One region of the Priestia sp. D3YE.R1 genome, then DNA from elsewhere that is predicted to be linked to it. Evidence: a T-box and tRNA genes for the amino acid it is inferred to sense, from the RefSeq annotation. Region 1 holds a T-box; the other holds one or more tRNA genes.
What was found. The T-box of region 1 lies ahead of thrS (threonine--tRNA ligase). A T-box ahead of a tRNA ligase gene usually reads a tRNA of that ligase, here a tRNA-Thr.
Positions count from the first base shown of each region.

Region 2: it encodes a tRNA-Thr, which carries the amino acid that the T-box ahead of thrS (threonine--tRNA ligase) is inferred to sense. The anticodon was not compared.

Region 1 is NZ_JBLTHW010000003.1:554,286-569,450, forward strand. It holds gene ACOZIR_RS21150 ((2Fe-2S) ferredoxin domain-containing protein) at 1-93, opposite strand, end outside; gene rpsN (30S ribosomal protein S14) at 187-456, opposite strand; gene ACOZIR_RS21160 (cell wall hydrolase) at 714-1,172, shown strand; gene ACOZIR_RS21165 (sulfatase-like hydrolase/transferase) at 1,667-3,409, shown strand; T-box leader at 3,811-4,041, shown strand; gene thrS (threonine--tRNA ligase) at 4,363-5,580, shown strand; gene ACOZIR_RS21175 (hypothetical protein) at 5,750-5,956, opposite strand; gene ACOZIR_RS21180 (amino acid permease) at 6,342-7,742, shown strand; gene ACOZIR_RS21185 (MFS transporter) at 7,808-9,016, opposite strand; gene ACOZIR_RS21190 (MarR family winged helix-turn-helix transcriptional regulator) at 9,272-9,733, shown strand; gene ACOZIR_RS21195 (MMPL family transporter) at 9,730-12,396, shown strand; gene ACOZIR_RS21200 (hypothetical protein) at 12,652-12,816, shown strand; gene ACOZIR_RS21205 (SIS domain-containing protein) at 13,078-14,064, shown strand; gene ACOZIR_RS21210 (ABC transporter substrate-binding protein) at 14,181-15,165, shown strand, end outside.
Region 2 is NZ_JBLTHW010000001.1:978,578-983,855, reverse strand. It holds gene ACOZIR_RS04930 (TIGR02206 family membrane protein) at 1-164, opposite strand, end outside; gene ACOZIR_RS04925 (ABC transporter permease/substrate-binding protein) at 333-1,856, opposite strand; partial or broken gene ACOZIR_RS04920 (ABC transporter ATP-binding protein) at 1,856-2,806, opposite strand; tRNA gene ACOZIR_RS04915 (tRNA-Thr) at 3,073-3,145, opposite strand; gene ACOZIR_RS04910 (aromatic ring-hydroxylating oxygenase subunit alpha) at 3,356-4,408, shown strand; gene ACOZIR_RS04905 (DHA2 family efflux MFS transporter permease subunit) at 4,441-5,278, opposite strand, start outside.

The DNA.
Region 1 (15,165 bases):
TTGGGTAACTTCTTCGGCTCCAACCCGATTGCAGCTGCTTCCATTGCAAATGAGAACGTGATGTTTCGTTGTATCTAAGTTCCATGTAGCCATATTAATTCCTCCTAATAAAAGTAATGATTACGATTTACAGGGCGTGTTCATTCTTTTTTCAGCCAAAAAGGCTGCCTTTACTTAATTAGAAATTTACCAGCTTGATTTTTTCACTCCAGGAAGCTGTCCCTTGTGAGCTAACTCTCTAAAAGCAATTCGAGAAAGTTTAAACTTACGCAAATATCCGCGAGGCCTTCCCGTTACCTCACAGCGGTTATGCAGGCGAGTAGGCGAAGAATCTCTCGGGAGTTTTTGTAGTTCATCATAATTTCCTTGTTCCTTTAATTGTTTTCTTAACTCAGCGTATTTTTTGACAACTGCTTGTCGTTTCTTTTCTTTTGCTATTTTTGATTTTTTAGCCAAATCATCCATCCTTTCTTAAAACACTCTCCTAAATCGTAGTCATTACTATTTGTATTTTTACATCATAAACCACTAATGAAGTAAATGCAACTAATACTTATAATCCAGACCGTCGTTTTATACTGTTAAAAACAGCTGAAGAAGAACAGCAACATCCAGTTTCTTTTGGAATTGGATAATTTTTTGCAATGAAAGACCCCTATATTTTTGCTAGCATATGAACCACGTAAAGAAATAGCAAGGAGGCTTTTATTTTTATGATGAAGAAATTAGTGATTGCTATCGCAATGCTTATCCCAAGTTTTGGTGCAGGTTACTCAGCATTTGCTGCAGCGCCCGCACATGAACAGCACATTCAAGTAAATAAAAATGATAAAGAATTATTAGCTCGTCTTGTATCAGCTGAAGCCAAAGGAGAGCCGTACGCAGGTAAAGTAGCCGTGGCAACAGTTGTATTAAATAGAGTCGACAGCAGCAAATTCCCGGATACTGTAAAAGGCGTTATTTATCAAAAAGGTCAGTACAGCCCGGTCAGCAACGGTGAAATTAATAAACCTGCAGACAAAGGTTCAAAAAAAGCTGTAGAAGAAGCAATTAACTTCCAAGGTCAAGGAAAAGGTTCATTATTCTTCTTTAATCCTGATAAAACGGGAGATCAATGGCTGCGCCAAAAACAAGAAACAATTAAAATAGGAAATCATGTATTTGCAAAATAATGAAAAAGCTAATGGCTAGCTACGCGCTGTCATTAGCTTTTTTAGTTATGTACATAAAATAAGCAGTAGAACAACCTTTAGAATTAGAATTTTATGGTAAAATAAAAGAAGTCATTCATAATTAAAAATATAAGGTGATAACTTGAAAGAGAATATGATGTTTGCTTGGATAACTTCATGGTTAGCTCTTGTTGTTCAGCTCGTTTTTTTATGGGAGTAGCGCTACATGGTGTGGAGTTTTGTGATAAGCATAATTGTATAATTGTACGTATATCTAGTATAATTGTTACCTATAAACGAACTCAGCAGCTAAAAGCATACAAAAAATAAGGAATATCGTATTGAAACGAGTTATGAAAGACTTAGAGAAATCCTCCAAGTCTTTTTTTGTTTGGGTATAAAAAGACATGAACCGTACTCCGTTCTTCTAAAAAAAGTCCTTTTTACGTAGTTTATCAATACAGAAAATTTGATAAACACGTGGAGGAGTAAACATGAAGGAGCAGCCTAATTTTTTGTTAATTATGGTGGACGAAGAACGATTTCCACCCGTATATGAAAGTAAAGAAGTAAAAAAGTGGCGAAAAAAACATTTAAAAGCACGTGAATTTTTAAAACAGCACGGGATGTCATTCACTCGTCACTACGTCGGTTCTACAGCCTGTTCACCGAGTCGAGCTACATTGTTTACAGGGCAGTACCCTTCCGTGCACGGAGTTACGCAAACGCAAGGTATCGCAAAGAAGTCACAAGATCCTGATATGTTTTGGCTGCAGCCTAATACCGTCCCAACGATGGGAGATTATTTTAAGCAGGCTGGGTATCAAACCTTTTATAAAGGAAAATGGCATATTTCTGATGAGAACATCTTAATTCCAGGAACGCATAACGTTTTTTCTAGCTACCAGATGCAAACAGGAATACCGGATCCAGAAAAAGAGTTCCTCTATCAACGGGCTAATAAGCTTGAAAAGTTTGGTTTTTCAGGGTGGATTGGTCCAGAGCCAGAGGGGAGAAACCCGCACAATTCTGGTTCATCTGCGGCCATTGGAGTGAGCGGACGAGACGAAATATATGCAGAGGAAATCATAGAGCTTATTCAACGATTAGAATATCAAAAGACTTCGCAGCCTTGGCTCATGGTAGCTTCGTTTGTGAACCCGCATGACATTGCGCTGTTCGGAGCGATTACCAAATACCTCCCCATGTTTCAGTTTTCTATTGACGAAACAATTCCGAACATCGAGCCGCCACCTACCATTCGAGAATCTTTACAAACAAAGCCCAGCGCTCAAAGCAGCTATAAATACATCTATCCAAAAGCGCTGCAGCCGACGCCAAATTCTAGTTTCTACCGGCGCTTATATTACCAGCTTCAAAAAAATGTTGATAAACAAATTTTGAAAGTTCTTCGGACTATAGAACAATCTTCGTTCTATGAAAATACAATTATTATTTTTACGTCGGATCACGGTGATTTGCTTGGAGCTCACGGAGGGCTGCATCAAAAATGGTACAACATGTATGAAGAGTCTATTCACGTGCCCCTTCTCATTCACAACAAGCATTTGTTTCCGAGTTATCAACGTACAGACCTGCTGACTAGTCACGTTGACTTGATCCCGACAATGCTTAGTTTGGCTAATATCGATGCTTCCGCTGTTCAAAAGCAATTGCAAAAAAGTCATACGGAAGTACATCCATTTGTTGGGAGAGACCTCTCAGGAACGTTGCGAGGAGAAACATCGCTTCATGAAGAAAAAATACCGATTTTCTTTATGACGGATGATGACCCGACAAAAGGACTTCACCAAACAAATTTTTTAGGAGAAAGCTACCCATCAGTTGTTCAGCCTAATCACATTCAAGCGGTCATTGTAGAGTTTCCGTCAGCTGCAGGAAAGGAAATTTGGAAATACGCTCGCTACCATGATAATCCGCAATTTCGGTCAGCATCTGACGAACCAGATGAAGTCATTCACCGAGGGCAATATGAAGGTTACCTAGTAAGTCTTACTACCCCAAAAACAACAGGGGTTCCCGATCAAATTGAAACGTACAACTTGACCAAGGATCCGTTAGAAACAGTAAATCTGGCTCATCCGTATTTTTCGACAAATGAAACAAGGAAAATTCAGCGGCAGCTTGATGTTATTCTTAAAGAACAAATCAGGAAAAAACGGATTTTTCCGCAAAGTGGAAGCATGAATGATGAGCTTTCGGATAAAGATAGATAAAAAATAGTTTCGACGGATTCAAGCCAAATATTTTCGCAAGTAGAAAAAGGTATATTTAATATTTTAGTATACAAATAAAAAACCTCATGATACTTGTGCTATGTTACTTATTCTGTTTTGGGTAGTACTGGATTTCACCTCGTTAATAATACTTAGGTAAAACAAATACGTGCTTGTACTATCTTTCTTTTCCGCCTTTGTTTTCACACAATAAAGGAAAAAACAAGAATAAAATGTAGCCGTTAATATTATAATAAAAAACTTTCTAAGCCCGTGTATTCCTAAGTAACTTTTCGGTAATTCAAGCATAAAGTAATTCTATACCATTAAAAAATAAAAAATTACTTCTTGACTTTTGTTAAATTTATACACTATAATCGCTTTTAACAACTAACAAACATTATTTGGCAATGAAAAGGACACGAATTAGATGCTGTTTTCTTCGCAGAGAATAGGGCCACTGGCTGAGAGCCCTTAAGAAATCATCTAGTTTACCACCTTAGAGCTATTGCAGGGAACGTGCATAACTAACTGAAACTGCAATCGGTAAAACCGTTATCTTTTTTGAGCGTAAAATGCGTATAGGTATTTTACGGAATTAGGGTGGTACCACGGCCGCATTCGTCCCTTCACTAGGGATGAGTGCGGTTTTTTATGTGGAAAAAAAGAATATACAAGCAATGAAAAGGACATGAATCATTTTTAAATTTTCTTTACAGAGAGTAGGGTCACTGGCTGAGAACCCTTAGAAAACGAAATGAATTTACCACCTTGAAGCTGCGGCGGGGAATGTGTATACACTGAAACCGCAACCGGTAAAACCGTTATCTTTTTAAGCGTAAAATCCATATGGATATTTTACGGAATTAGGGTGGTACCACGGCCGCATTCGTCCCTTTACTAGGGATGAGTGCGGTTTTTTTGTTGAATAAAAACATATTGGAGGAATGAACATGTCAAAACAAATGGAAGCTGAAAAACGAAATCATCAAAAATTAGGTCAAGAACTGGAGCTGTTTATGTCGATGGAAGAAGCTCCTGGTATGCCGTTTTTCTTACCTAACGGAATGATTGTTCGAAATGAGTTAGAAAACTACTGGAAACAAAAGCATTACAAAGCAGGCTATCAAGAAATAAAAACACCTATCATGATGAAACAGGAGCTCTGGGAACAATCAGGGCACTGGGAGCACTATCATGAGAATATGTATTTTTCAAATGTTGACAAACAAAACTATGCGATTAAACCGATGAATTGTCCGGGAGCCATTTTATTGTTTAACAGCAAGCGAAGAAGCTACCGAGAACTTCCGACTCGATACGCAGAGCTTGGATTAGTTCACCGCCACGAGCTTTCTGGGTCTTTAAACGGATTGCTAAGAGTCCGTTCATTCACACAGGACGATGCTCATTTATTCGTAGAACTCAGTCAGATCAAAGCTGAGATTAGCCGCATTCTAGCATTTATCCATGACTTTTATTCACATTTTGGCTTTGATTACAAAGTGGAGCTATCCACACGTCCTGAAAAATTTATGGGAGATATTGAAACATGGAATCAAGCAGAAAAATCGCTTCAATCGGTGTTAATTGAAAAAGGCTTAGACTATCAGGTAAATGAAGGAGACGGAGCTTTTTACGGGCCGAAAATTGATTTTCATATTTTAGATTCCCTAGGCCGCAGCTGGCAGTGCGGAACAGTTCAGCTTGATTTCTTAATGCCAGAGAAGTTTGACTGCATGTATATTGGAGAGGACAATAAACCGCACCGTCCCGTAATGATTCACCGGGCTATATACGGTTCCGTTGAACGATTTATGGCCATCTTGATTGAACATTATGAAGGTCAATTTCCTCTTTGGCTGGCTCCTGTTCAATTTAAGCTTTTGCCTATTGCACCGCCGCATGTGGAATATGCATACAAGGTGAAACACGAGCTGGAGTCACAAGGATATCGTGTTGAAGTAGATGATCGTATTGAAAAAATAGGTCTAAAAATTAGAGAAGCAGAAATGCTCAAAGTTCCTTATATGGCCGTAATAGGAGATAAAGAAGTAGAAAATGAATCGCTTGCTATGCGAAAGCACGGGAAGAAAAATATTGGAACAGTAAGTGTGAAAGAGGCAGCTGTACACTTGAATGAAGAAATGAATTCAAACAGAGTTGATTGAAGCCATTTACCTTGCTAAATAGAAAAATCCGATTTTTTTAGTCGGATAGTGATTCCCTTCATCTTGTCTTACATCAAAATGAAGGGAATATTGAACTAGAAGGGTATAAGATAATATATATCATCAGTATAACTTTTGCCTTAGACAAACGCCGGTATTTATAAAAAAATTATCTTGTTCCATTCGAATCGTTTGTACGGGGTGAAGCTGAATCTTCATTTGACAATTTGTTCATAGGTTGCTGACCTCGCTTCTTTTTAGAAGGAGAATAAAAAAGAAATTTAAACATAAAGTACACTCCTAATGCTAGTAAAATACAGCCAATAAGTAAGTTAAGCATCTCTCTCCGCCCTTCATACACTGCAGTTTTCATCATTATAACACCTGTTAAGGTAAAACATTCATCGTTCTATAAATAATCCCTATGTCAGGAATTTATACTTGAAGATAGGTAGCGAAAAAACTATCTGAAAATGAATCATTTTATTTTTTAGAATATTAATTTTATTCAAACTTATTATACATAATCACAATGATGATTTCTTTATTTAGTTGATAAATCCAAAACAGAGAGAGATTAAGAAATCGCTTACAAAAACTCTTGAAATATATATAATGATATTAGTATACTAATAGACAAGTTAGTAATTATTTCTATATAATTACTTCTGTATCTGAAGTAAAAACGCGCAGTCAAATAGGAAAAGACGTCATTTTTAAGTTTTTTAATGGATGAGTGGCAACAGAGAGGAGAGAGTGCAATGGGAAAGCTATTTAAAAAGAAGTCAATCGAGCAATTATTAGAACAAAGTCAAAACAAATCTCTAGTCAAAACATTAGGGGCATTCGATTTGACTCTTCTTGGTATTGGAGCCGTAATAGGAACGGGGGTTTTAGTGTTAACAGGATTAGTAGCTGCTAACGATGCGGGGCCAGCCGTTATTTTTTCTTTTATACTGGCTTCTATTGTATGCGGTTTTGCAGCGCTGTGCTATGCGGAGTTTGCTTCAACTATACCTGTATCTGGGAGCGTTTACACCTATACATATGCAACCATCGGCGAAGTGGTAGCACACTTAATGGGATGGACATTGCTTTCCGTCTATTTATTAACGATGTCAGCAGTAGCAAATGGATGGTCTTCTTATTTTAATAATTTTTTAGAAGGCTTTGGTTTTTCACTGCCAAAAGAATTGATTACCATCCCTGCAAATGGAGGCCTGGTGAACCTTCCTGCTATTTGTATTACACTTCTTATTACATGGCTGCTTTCAAGGGGAACTAAAGAAAGTAAAAAAGTGAATAATTTTATGGTGCTTGTTAAATTATTTATTATCCTTCTCTTTATTATTGTAGGGGCTTTTTATGTGAAGCCATCTAATTGGACTCCTTTTATGCCTTATGGAATTGAAGGTGTTGTGACAGGGGGAGCGGCCGTATTTTTTGCTTTCTTAGGTTTTGATGCCTTATCTACATCAGCAGAAGAAGTAAAGAACCCGCAGCGCAATTTGCCAATTGGAATTATTAGTTCACTTGTGATCTGCACGATTATTTATGTAGCAGTATGCCTTGTTATGACAGGAGTTGTTTCTTATAAGGAACTGAATGTTCCAGAAGCAATGGCCTATGTTCTTCATTCAGTAGGACAAAATGCAGTGGCAGGAATTATTGCTGCAGGAGCTGTCATTGGAATTATGGCTGTTATTTTCGCTTACATTTATGCAGCAACACGCATTTTATTCTCAATGAGCCGCGACGGCTTGCTGCCAAAAGCATTTGCTAAAACAAATGAGAAAACGGGAGTTCCGACTCTTTCCACTTGGCTAGTAGGAATTATTGGAGCGTTAATTTCAGGGTTTATTGATCTAAAAGAACTTGCGAATTTAGCAAATATCGGAGCTCTTTTAACTTTCGGCATGGTGGGCGTCAGCATTATCATCTTACGCAAAACGCACCCAACTTTAAAACGTGGATTTACAATGCCGTTTGTCCCGGTTTTACCAATTTTATCTGTATTATCTTGTTTATTTTTAATGATTAATCTTCCTAAAACAACATGGCTGTATTTTAGCATATGGATTGTGCTTGGTATATTTGTGTATATAGGTTACTCTCGTAAACACAGTCGATTAACAAGTAAAGAAATGAAAAAAGCGAGCTAGAAGCAAAAAAGAGCCTTTCATCAAAGAAAGGCTCTTTTTTTGCTTTTTGTTCAGTTGTTAGACAGTTAGGACGATTGTTCACTATGTTTTTTGCGTGTTTCCACAATAAAAAGACAAGTGCTAATAACAAAAGCCGTTCCTACAAAAATGGCGCCAACCCAAGGAAGTGAAGTAAGTCCCATATGGTTAATAATTACGCCTCCGAAAAAGGCGCCAAAAGCATTTCCTAAGTTAGCAAATGAGTGATTCGAAGTAGAAGCTAAAGCAGGTGCTTCCTGTGCTAAGTTCATAATTTTCACTTGAATACCAGGCATTACAGCAAACGCTGCTGCTCCCCAGAAAAACAGCGTGATAATAGCTGCTGTTGGGCTTTTAACAGTAAACGTAAAAATAGTCAGCACAATACAAAGAAAAGCAAATATCCCTACAACCGAAGGCATTAGCTTCCAGTCTGCAAGCTTGCCCCCAACAACGTTTCCAAGCGTAACGCCGCATCCGTATAATACAAGTATCCACGTAACGCTGTGTTCACTTACTCCTGTAACGTCTTCAAGAAGCGGTGTAATATACGTAAAAACAGTAAATAAACTACCGCATCCTATTGCGCTTAAAAGAAGCATCACAAGAAGTTTTGGTTGGGTAAAAGCAGCAAACTGCTGTTTTAGACCCGTTAATTTGTCTTGACCAAGTTTTGGGATAAACAGAATAATACCGATAAATGCAATAATCCCCATAATCGTAATAGCCCCAAACGAAGCTCTCCAGCCTAAGTGTTGGCCAATGAATGTTCCCACAGGAACGCCAATGATATTTGCAATAGTTAAACCTGCCATCATCGTTGCGACAGCACTTGCACGTTTATGAGGTTGTACAAGCCGTGAAGCAATAACAGCGCCTACTCCAAAGAACGTACCGTGACATAATGCCGTAACTAAACGAGCTCCCATTAAAATTCCATAGCTAGGTGCAATAATAGCAATCGCATTTCCGAGAATAAATAAAAGCATAAGTAAACAAAGCAGAAGCTTTTGAGGAAGTCGATGAGTAAAAATAGTTAAAATTGGCGCGCCGATTGCTACTCCTAAAGCATAGCTTGTAATTAACTGACCAGCAGTCGAAATGCTAACGTGAAGGTCTTCTGCAACGTTAGGCAGTATCCCCATAATAACAAATTCCGTCATTCCAATAGCAAAAGCTCCAAGAGTTAACGAGATGAGAGCAATTGGAAAGGAATCTTTCTTACTGACCTGCTCATTAGCATGCATTGTATTCATGTGTGATCACCCTTTCTGTGTATAAAATTTATATCTCCTTGAAAAGAAGTCAATTACTAATAATACTTAAGTGATTGAGCTTTGACAACCAAAAAAGCTGATGTAAGCGGTATCTTTCAGATTTCTATTTATCTTTATCATATATGAAGACAGTCAGACATAAATTTATTGACAGAATAAAGTTTAGTCCTATAAACTATTTTTAAAGTTAAATAGTTTACATCTATAAACTAAATAATCAAAGGAGGGAAATAAGTGACGAAAAGCAAGTTATATCAAGCGGTAGAACTTTTTGAAGAAGTGCTGTTTGTAGGAACAGAAGTCATTCACAGAGAGATAAGCCATAACCTCTTTGAACATGTATCAAGACAGCAGTTTGATTTGTTAAATAGTTTAATGATTAAAGGTCCATCTTCACCTGGCAGTCTTGCTGTCTTGCAAGGTGTTCATAAAAGTGCCATTTCGAATCGAATCAAAAAACTGCTCGAAAAAGGGCTCGTGGAGTGGGACACGAACGAACTAGAAAGTGATAAACGTTCTAAGCTTATAAAGATTACGGCTGAAGGAGAAAAGGTAATAAATGACGGAAATGCTGCCTGTTTTAGCATTATTGAGAATTTGTTTGATGATGTAGAAGAAGAAAAAATAGATACATTTATTGAAATTCTTACAATGGCAAAAGAAAAGTTAAATACAAAAGGGGAAAGCAAAGAATGAAATTTATCGTGAAATTTAAGTGGGTGATTGCCGCCTTTATTTTAGCTTTAACGGTTATATTGATGCTAATGGCACCGAATTTAACAAAGCTCGCAAGTGAAAAAGGGCAGTCTCAGCTTCCCGACGATGCTGTTTCATCTAGAGCCAGCCAAATTTTAAAAGACGCCGGGGAAGACAGCAACACCATCAGCATGGTTATCAAGTTAGATAACGCATTAGATAAAGATAGTGAGAAACAAATACAGAAAATCATTGATAAGACAGAGAAAATTAAAGGTGTAAAAGACGTCACAACTCCTTTGACAGATGATCAAGATGTTCGCAATCAATTAATGTCTAAAGACAAAAAAACGGTTTTAGTTCCGGTTACTGTCAGAGGATCGGATGAAAAAGTTGAAAAAATAGCGGATCAAATTTATGACAACGTGCCAAAAGACGTTACCGCCTATGTAACAGGTGCATCTCTTATTAATCAGGATTTTGCACACAGTTCAGAAGAAGGGTTAAAGAAAACCGAGTTTATTACCATCTTTTTGATTTTAGGTTTGCTTTTACTCGTTTTCCGTTCAGTCGTGACGCCGTTCATTCCTATTTTAATTGTGGGAATCACATACTTAATCAGTCAATCGTTATTAGGTATTTTAGTTAAAAATGTCGATTTTCCAATTTCAACGTTTACCCAAACGTTCTTAGTAGCTATTTTGTTTGGGATTGGGACGGATTACTGCATTCTTTTACTTAATCGTTTCCGTGAAGAATTGGCAAATGGACATGATAAAGTAGAAGCCACTATCACAGCTTACCGTACAGCAGGAAGAACGTTATTCATCAGCGGAATTGCCGTATTTATTGGTTTTGCAGCCATTGGATTTGCTAAGTTTGCTATTTTCCAATCGGCTGTTGGCGTAGCAGTGGGAGTCGGTGTGCTGCTAGTGATTTTATTTACCTTGCTGCCACTTTTTATGGTTACGCTTGGAGAAAAATTATTTTGGCCGTCTAAAAAAGTGGCTTCTCATAGCGACAATAAGCTGTGGGGTTTTTTAGGAAGAAAGGCAGTGGCGAGACCGTTCGTATTTTTAGTTATTACAGCGATTATTACCGTGCCTTTTATTGTAACGTATGACTCTAAAGTGTCGTTTGATTCTACTGCTGAGATCAGCAGTGATTATAAATCTATAAAAGGACTAAACGCTATCAGCGACGCACTGGGAGAAGGAAAAGCGTTTCCTGTCAATGTTATTATTAAAGGAGATAAAGAGTTAACAAAGGCAGATGTTATTCCTTATTTAGGAAATATAAGCAAAGCAATTGAAAAAGTGGAGCACGTGGATTCTGTCATGACGATTACACAGCCTACCGGAGAAAAGATTGATGATTTATATGTTAATTCACAGCTGGGCTCTGTATCAGACGGAATCAAAGATGCTGTTAAAGGAATCGGAGATGTACAAAAAGGATTAAATGATATTGAAAAAGGGCTAAATCAAATAGCTGACAAAACCGGTTCTGCTTCTAAAGAATCTGGCGGATCACTTGCACCTGCTGCAGACGGATTAGCTCAAATTAATCAACAGCTGAAGCTTATCAGCACTCAGCTCTCTACAACAGGAAATGTGGAGCAAGCGGTTCCTCAGCTTGCAGCAATCAGCAAACAGCTTACTGCCATTCAAACCGGTCTTCAACAAGCAAATGAGAATCTTTCAGTTCAGCAAAGTCAAGTAGGAACGCTATCAGACAGTATCAATCAGTTAGCAAAAGGTGTTAACAGCGCGAATGATGGACTGACGAAAATCTCAGATGGCTTAACAAAAGCAACGGATATGCTTGATAATATGAGTGACAGCTCAACAGTTAGCGATACGGGGATTTATCTTCCAGAAGAAGTGATGAAAGATAAAGGGTTTAAACAATCCATCGATAACTATTCCTTTGCAGATGGAAAAGGAGTTAAGCTAAGTGTAGTGCTTGATCAAAATCCATATTCTGAAGAAGCCATTTCAACCGTAAAAAATATTGAAAAAGCGGTGGCAAATGAAGTTGTCAATACGCCGTTTGACCATACAGAAATTGTGTACGGAGGCGTATCGAGCTCAAATGCGGATTTAAAAGATTTATCCACAACGGATCTTTCACGCACAATGGTCATTATGATGATTGGACTGTTTATTGTTTTGACCATTTTATTTCGTTCAATGATCATGCCTGTATATATGATTGCTTCACTGCTGCTTACGTATTATACGGCAATGGGAATCTCAGAGCTTCTATTCGTGGATATAATGGGGAATGACGGAATCAGCTGGGCAGTGCCGTTCTTTAGTTTTGTTATTTTGGTTGCCCTGGGAATTGACTATTCTATTTTCTTGTTAGACCGTTTTAACGAAGAAGTGAAAAGCGGCGTAGCAGAAGGAATGGTTACGTCCATGAGTAAGATGGGGTCGGTTATTATCACTGCTGCTATTATCCTAGCTGGAACGTTTGGGGCTATGATCCCATCAGGTGTATTAACACTTGTACATGTAGCAACGGTTGTCATTATCGGTCTTTTACTTTATGGCCTTGTTATTCTTCCGCTTCTTATGCCAGCGATTGTCGTGACGCTTGGAGAAGGAAACTGGTGGCCGTTTCTTCGAAAAAAAGAAAAATACAAAGTAGAAGAATAACTTGATAGCTGTATCAAAAATCAGCTATTTGTAGGAAATAGTGATAGACGCTTGGATAGCGTTAAACACTATATACGATAAAATGAAGGATAGATGAGCGTCATAAGACTGCTCTATCTATCCTTTTTGTATTATTGGAAAACTCGATTATAGTTTAAAAACACAATCAAGCAGGTGCTTTTATAAATACATCTAGGCGAATAAAAGGCCGCCTCTCTGGAAAACCTATAGTCAAAAACATGAGGGAGGTTTTTTATGAAATTTGTAAATTTTTTCGCTAGTCAGCGAGACAAACGACGGGAACAAATCCGCGAAGCAGGAACATGTCCAGATTGCTTAGGGAAACGATTTCACCATATTGGGCTTTATTTTGTGCACGTTTATGAGTGTCCGAGCTGTCAAGGCAAAGAAGATATGTAATAAAATCTTCAGAAGTAAGGCAAAGGCAGTCTCTATGCAGATCATGATGTGAAACCTTCTTATTTTAGAGAAGGTTTTTATTTTTTTGGAGGAAATAAGAAAAAAGAGATTTGTAACTTGCCGTACTGTATTTCTACAAATATAGATAAAAAGTTAAATATTCTGATAAATATATTGACTAGTTAACGTTTACAGTTTAATATAACAATATATAACATTACATAATGTTGTATATCATATTTTATTTGAGGAGTGGGGAAAATGAGCAAAACAGTAGTGCATGTAAAAAGTGATGTGCAAGCCGTATTAAACGAATTAAAAAGCAAGCAAATTCGTAATGTGTTTTTCGTCGCATGTGGAGGATCTTCTGCGATCATGTATCCAGCTAAGTATGTACTAGATCGAGAAGCTCAACATATTACATCCGATTTGTATAGCTCGAACGAATTTATCCACCGCAATCCGCAGCAACTAGGAAAAAACTCCTTGGTTATTTTATGTTCCATGTCAGGAACAACTCCTGAGACTACAGAAGCAGCTAAGTTCGCTAAAAGCAAAGGCGCTTATGCTGTAGCCTTAACAAATGAACCTACTTCACCTTTAGCACACAGCGCAGATATTTTTATTAAGTATGAGTGGGGGAATGATATCGATGCTTTTGAAACAAACTTAGGCGTTTTATATCAGCTTGTATTTGGTCTTTTATACGTAGCAGAAAATAACGACAAATTTGGAAAGTTAGTTACTAGCTTAGAAAATTTACAGTCTGTTTATGAAAAAGCTCTCGAATACGAAGCGAGCAATGCGAGAAAATTCGCCGAATCACATAAGTCTGAACCGGTTATTTATACAATGGCCAGCGGTTCAAACTATGGAGCAGCATATTCATTCAGCATCTGTATCTTGATGGAAATGCAGTGGATTCATTCTCACGCTATTCACGCCGGAGAGTATTTCCACGGTCCATTTGAAATTATTGATGAAAACGTACCTTTTATCATCCTAGCTGGACTAGATGAAACAAGACCTTTAGAAGAACGTGCTTTATCATTCTCTAAACGATACGGCAAGAAGTTAACTGTTCTAGATGCAAAAGCATATGACTTCAAAGGAATTGATAAAGACGTGCAAGGGTATATTGCTCCTCTTGTATTAAACCGTGTACTGCGTCAATATGCCGAAGAATTAGCTGAAGCACGCAATCATCCTTTAAGTAAAAGACGCTATATGTGGAAAGTAGAATATTAATAATCACCTAATAAAGATAGAAATCTGTATATTTTCCTTACGAGTTATACTATAATGTTATAAAACATTATAGTATAACTTGAATATGAAAGCACTTACAATAAGGGGGTTTCTATATGAAAAAGACAAATTTAATCTTAGCCTCACTTTTAAGTTGTTCTTTAATGCTCGGGGGGTGTGCTGGAAAACAAACGTCTTCAGACTCAGACACAGGAAAGACAACATTAACATTCTTTCACAGATGGCCAAAAGAACCTGAAAAAAGCTACTTTGAAGAAGTTGTAAAAGAATTTGAGAAAAAGCACCCTGATATTGATATCAAAACAGAAGCGGTCTTAAACGATTCGTATAAAGACAAAATTAAAGTTATGACAGGCACCAATACCCCTCCTGATGTTTACTTTTCTTGGAGCGATGAGTTTGCTAGACAATTTGTCAGAGGAAACAAAGCCTTAGATTTAACCTCTTATTATAAGAAGGATTCAGCGTGGTCTTCCACTCTTGTTCAATCACAAATTAAACCATATACCGTTAATAATAAAATTTATGGTGTTCCTGTTACAATGGATGGAAAAATGTTTTTTTACAACAAAGATATCTTCAATAAATTAGGATTAAAAGCACCTACAAATTGGAACGAGCTACTAAATGTTTTAAGCGTGTTAAAAAAGAAGCATTATACAGCTTTAGAGTTTGGAAGCCAGGATACGTGGACCATTTCTCACTACGTAGGAACCTTAAACCAGCGCATGGTAAAGCATGACGTTCTTTTAAAAGACTATAACTCAAAAACTGGGACATTCACGGATAAAGGTTATGTAAAATCTCTAGAAAAATTAGAAGAATTAGTTCCTTACTTTAATAAAAACACAAATTCGATTGATCATGAATATGCAAGACAACAATTTTCAAATGGAAAAGCAGCTATGTTTTATGCTGAAACCGCTGAAATTAAGCTTTTTGGTCCAACGAAATTTAAGATTGGCATGTTTAATTTTCCTAAAGTGGAGGACGGAAAAGGAAACGCTACTAATTTAACTGGATCACCTGAAGGGTTTATGATTTCTTCTAAAACAAAGCATCCAAAAGAAGCGATGGAAT
Region 2 (5,278 bases), on a different contig from region 1:
ACAAATGAAAGCAAAACGAACGCAAACCTCTTTTTTCGCAGCTGCTTTCGCCACAAAAAAATAAATGCTCCTATGATCACAATAATGGCTAAAGTTACAAGATGTTCAACTGAAAAAAGCTGAAAAGAATGTTGTACAGGGTGACACGTAAAAAATGAATTCATAACGGCATCTCCTCTCCATCAGAAAACAAATTTGGTACCTTTAGCTTGTTCATAAGACCTCATTTTCATTAACGCTTCTCTCACATTAAAAAGAGATTGAAACATAACGAAATCACGCCCAAAAAAAGATCCGAACGATAAATCGTTCGGATCTTTTTTTGTTCATTTTTATTTTTTAATTAATCCTTTTTTCACTAAGAATTGATGAGCGACTTCTTCAGCCGTTTTTCCTTTTGCGTTTACTTGATAGTTCATTTCACGCATTTCGTCGTCACTGATTTTACCGCCCAGTTGATTTAAGATTTTTTTCAGTTCAGGGTGCTCTTTTAGCGTATCTTCACGAAGCACAGGCGCTCCTTGATACGGAGGGAAGAACTGCTGGTCGTCTTTTAAGACTTTTAAACCAAACTGTTTGATTTCAGGATCCGTTGCGTAAGCATCAAGCATGTTAATATCGCCTTTTTCTACAGCGCGATAGCGAAGCTTCGGCTCCATCGTTTTAATATTCGGGAAGGTAAGGCCATATTCTTTTTGAAGGCCTACGTAGCCGTCTTCACGATCTTTAAACTCAAGCGTAAATCCTGCTTTTACTTTATCTGTTGCATTTGCCAAATCTGAAATGGTCGTTAGATTATTTTCTTTGGCAAATTCTTTTGTCACGGTCAATGTGTACGTATTATTAAACTTCATTGGATCTAAATAGACAAGGCCGAATTTCTTTTGAAATCCTTCTTTTGCCTGCTTGTACACCTGTGTTTCATCTTTGCTGTCCGGCTGTTCCTTTAGATGCGTCACAATGGCTGTACCCGTATATTCAGGGTACAAATCAATTTCCTTGTTACGCAGAGCCTCAAATACAAATACCGTTTTCCCAAGCGACGAACGAAGATTTACTTTCATATCGGTTTGATCTTCAATTAATTCTTTGTACATATTAATTAAAATATCTTGTTCTGCGCCAATTTTCCCTCCGATAACAAGGTCTGGTTTTGTTGCGCTCATCGCTGCAAACGGAGAAACAAGAATAAGTATTAATACGATAATCATAATGAAAGAGCGTTTTTTGGACCCTTTTTTTGCTGAGTGTTCAATCGTTCGCAGAATTCCATCAAAAATAAGCGCTAATAATGCTGCTGGAATAGCTCCTAATAAAATCAAACTATTATCGCTTCGGTCAATACCAAGCAAAATTAAGCTTCCGAGTCCGCCCGCTCCGATAAGAGCCACGATTGTCGCTGTACCAATAATGAGTACCATCGCTGTGCGAATTCCGGCCATAATGACAGGAAGTGCTAGAGGAAGTTCTACTTTGATTAATCGTCTCCACGAGTTCATCCCCATGGCTTTGGATGCTTCAATTAAAGATGGGTCCACTTCTTTAATTCCGGTATATGTATTTCGTACAATAGGAAGAAGCGAATATAAAAACAGTGCAATAACCGCGGGAAAGGTTCCAATTCCGACAAGAGGAATCAGTAATCCTAATAAAGCGAGTGAAGGAATGGTTTGCAGTACGGCTGTTACGCCAATGATCGGTTCAGCTATGCGGTCATGCCTCGTTAAGTACAGTCCGAGCGGCACTGAAATTAATACGGCAATAACAAGAGCCAGTACTGAAATTTGAATGTGTTCAAGAAGAGCTTGAAACAGTGCATCTCCTCGTTGATCTAATAATGTGCTTAGTGCATTCATTACAGCGTTCCTCCTTCTTTCGTTTTATCAGAAAGAAACGCTAATAGAGTTTTGCGCGTTACAACGCCAATACGTTTGCTCCCTTTTTTCACGGCTATTGCTTCATGGTCGTAAAGGGCGTCCATTGCCTGCTGAACAGTGGCGGTTGAAGCTAGCTCTTCAGTAGGTTCTACGTCTGGCTGTTCACTTTCTTTGACAAACATATCTAATGTCTCAAATAAAGTATTTCCTTGATTTCCAATAAATGTTTTTACAAATTCATTTTTAGGCTTTTAAATGAATTCCTCTGGGGTTCCAACTTGAACAATTTCCCCATCTTTCATCAAGCAGATACGATCTCCAAGCGTCATCGCTTCGCTCATATCATGCGTAACAAACACAAATGTTTTGTTGATTTTTTCTTTTAAGCTAATAACATCTTGCTGAAGCTGTTCGCGGCTTAACGGATCGAGGGCGCTAAAGGGTTCGTCCATTAAAATAACGGGGGGATCAGCTGCGAGGGCACGTGCTACACCTACACGTTGCTGCTGGCCACCTGAGAGCTCAGACGGCTTTCGGTTTCGATACTGCTTTGGGTCTAGTCCTACCAAGGTAAGCAGTTCATCAATGCGCGTTTTGATTTTGTTTTTCTTCCAATGCTTCATCTCCGGTACAATGGCTATATTTTCAGCAATGGTCATATGAGGAAAAAGAGCAATCTGCTGTAGGACATAACCAATGTTCCAGCGTAGCTCATGTATGTTGTGGTCCGATACGAGCTTATCTTTTATGTATAGTTCTCCTTCGGTAATATCATGAAGACGGTTAATCATTTTTAAGGTGGTGGTTTTCCCACATCCACTCGGACCAATTAAAACGAAAAACTCTCCTTCTTTAATTTCTAGATTAATATTTTTCACGGCGGTCGTACCGTCTGGATATTGCTTTGACACATTCTTAAACGTAATCAAATTATCGTTCACACTCCCTGTTGAAATTTAATCCCTAGTTTCGTGTACCCAATACTTAGAGGCAATAAACATTCTTTTAAGAATATTTCTAAATATGATTCATAAGACATAGTCGAAAAGATACACATGTTTTTTCACGGCCTCCTAATAAGGCTATCAAACTGTTAAAGTGTTCACAAGGCGGGGAAGAATAATTCGGAGAATACTTTTAAAGCCAACATAAATAAAAAAACCTTCTTTCAACAAGAAAGAAGGTTTTTTTATTATGCTAGCGACAGGGATCGAACCTGCGACCTCTTGCTTACCATGCAAGTGCTCTACCTACTGAGCTACACCAGCGTCTTGAAAAATTATATCACGTTTAAATTAATTTAGGAAGCGCTTTTTTCAATTTTTTTATTGGTATATTCTCTAATTTGCGTCTTCTGAAATTCGCACTTTCTACAAAGTTCCATATTTTATGTTAGAACTCCTCACATAAATTGTGTGAATTTTCTTTTTTTATATTACCCTTAGTAAAAGAGCTTACAAAAGAAGGGAAGAAAATAGATGGAACAACAACCAACCATGACCAAATCAAAAACGGCAACTCCCTACCCAAGAGACTGCACGTTCAGCCTGGAAGATTGGACGACGCTCGCTAAGTATTGGTACCCTGTCGCACGCTGCAGTGATGTAACAGAGAAACCAACGTCCGTAAAACTGCTAGATGTAAATCTAGTTCTATACCGTACCACACACAAAGTAGTAGCGGCTCGTGATTTATGCGTTCACCGAGGCACCCCGCTTAGCATGGGCTGGGTGGAAGATGATGAAATTGTCTGTCCTTACCACGGCTTCCGCTACGCAACGGACGGCGCATGCACGTCGATTCCAGCTCACCCTGACGCCAACATTTCTCCCCGCCTGTGTATGGCCGTCTATCCAGTTATTGAACGATTTGGATTAGTGTGGACTTCCCTGACAGGAGAAGAAGATAACCTGCCTTACTTCGATGCGTGGGAGGATCCTGATTTTCAGCAAATTGTTTGTCCGAGCTTTGATATCATGGGTTCAGCCGGTCGTCAAATGGAAGGCTTTTTAGACGTAGCTCATTTTGCTTGGGTTCACACGGACACATTTGGTGATCGAAACAACGCCTTCGTGCCTAAATATAAAGTAAGCGATACAGACTATGGGCTTCATGTAGAATATACGAGCACCGTGAGCAATTATTCCAAAGAACAGCAGCATTTAAATCCACCTGATTTTAAATGGCTTCGCGTCTTTGATGTTTATCCGCCGTTTACAGCTACGCTAAAAGTATACTTCCCAGAAGGCGCAGAGCTGTGGATTATGAATGCAGTCTCTCCTATTTCAGCCCGCGAAACACGTTTATTTGCGCCAATCGCTCGAAACTTTGACAAAGATTCTCCCGTTGAAGGTGTGTATGACTTTAACCTTCGCGTCTTTGACGAAGACCGTGAAATGGTTGAAAATCAAAAACCTGAAGACTTGCCTTTAGATCTGCAGATGGAAGCGCATATTATGGCTGATCAAACGTCTATCGGCTACCGGAAATTATTAAAGAAAATGGGCTTAAGCTTTAGATATACAAGCTAAAAAAATCCCCGCTGTCTCAGCGGAGATTTTTTTTATTTAGCAAACTGCTCGCGTCCTGCTTTTTCCTTTATCACTTCATCTTCACTTGCAGGCGTTGCTCGTTTCATAAACAATGAAAGAATTAAGGCAACCACCACTAGTACTACTGAGACGGCAAAGGCATCGTTAATCCCCTGTACCATTGCCTGCATCCCAATCTGTTCTTTCATTTGAGCTGCCCCGGCTGCGGTTGCATTAGCTGCTCCTGCTCCGCTCATTGCATCTTGAGCGAGCTCTTTTGCATGAGTAGCTGTACGGTTTGACATCACCGTTACTAAAAGAGCCGAACCAATAGCTCCCGATACTTGTTGAAGCGTATTGTTCATGGCAGTACCATGCGGATTAAAGCGCTGCGGCAGCTGATTTAATCCGTTTGTCATAACCGGCATCATCACCATAGACATTCCGAACATACGAAGCGTATAAAGCGTAATGAGCGTTGTATACGTCGTATCAAGCTCTAAGTTACTGAAGAAATACGTCGTAACGGCTGTAATAGTTAGACCCGTTACAGCCAGTGCACGCGCTCCGAATTTATCAAATAATTTTCCGGTAATCGGTGACATCACACCCATTAGCAGCGCACCTGGAAGCATTAGTAATCCGGAATGAAGCGGAGAAATGCCTCGTACCGTTTGAACATAAATTGGCATTAGCAGCATGGCTGAAAATAATGCCATTGTGATCACCATCGAAATCGTTGATGATAAAGCAAACATTGGATATTTAAAAATGCGGAATTCAAGCATCGGTGTTTTAAGCTTGAACTGACGCGTAATAAATAAAATCAGAGCCACAGCTCCTACGATAATGGTGCCGTATACTTCCACA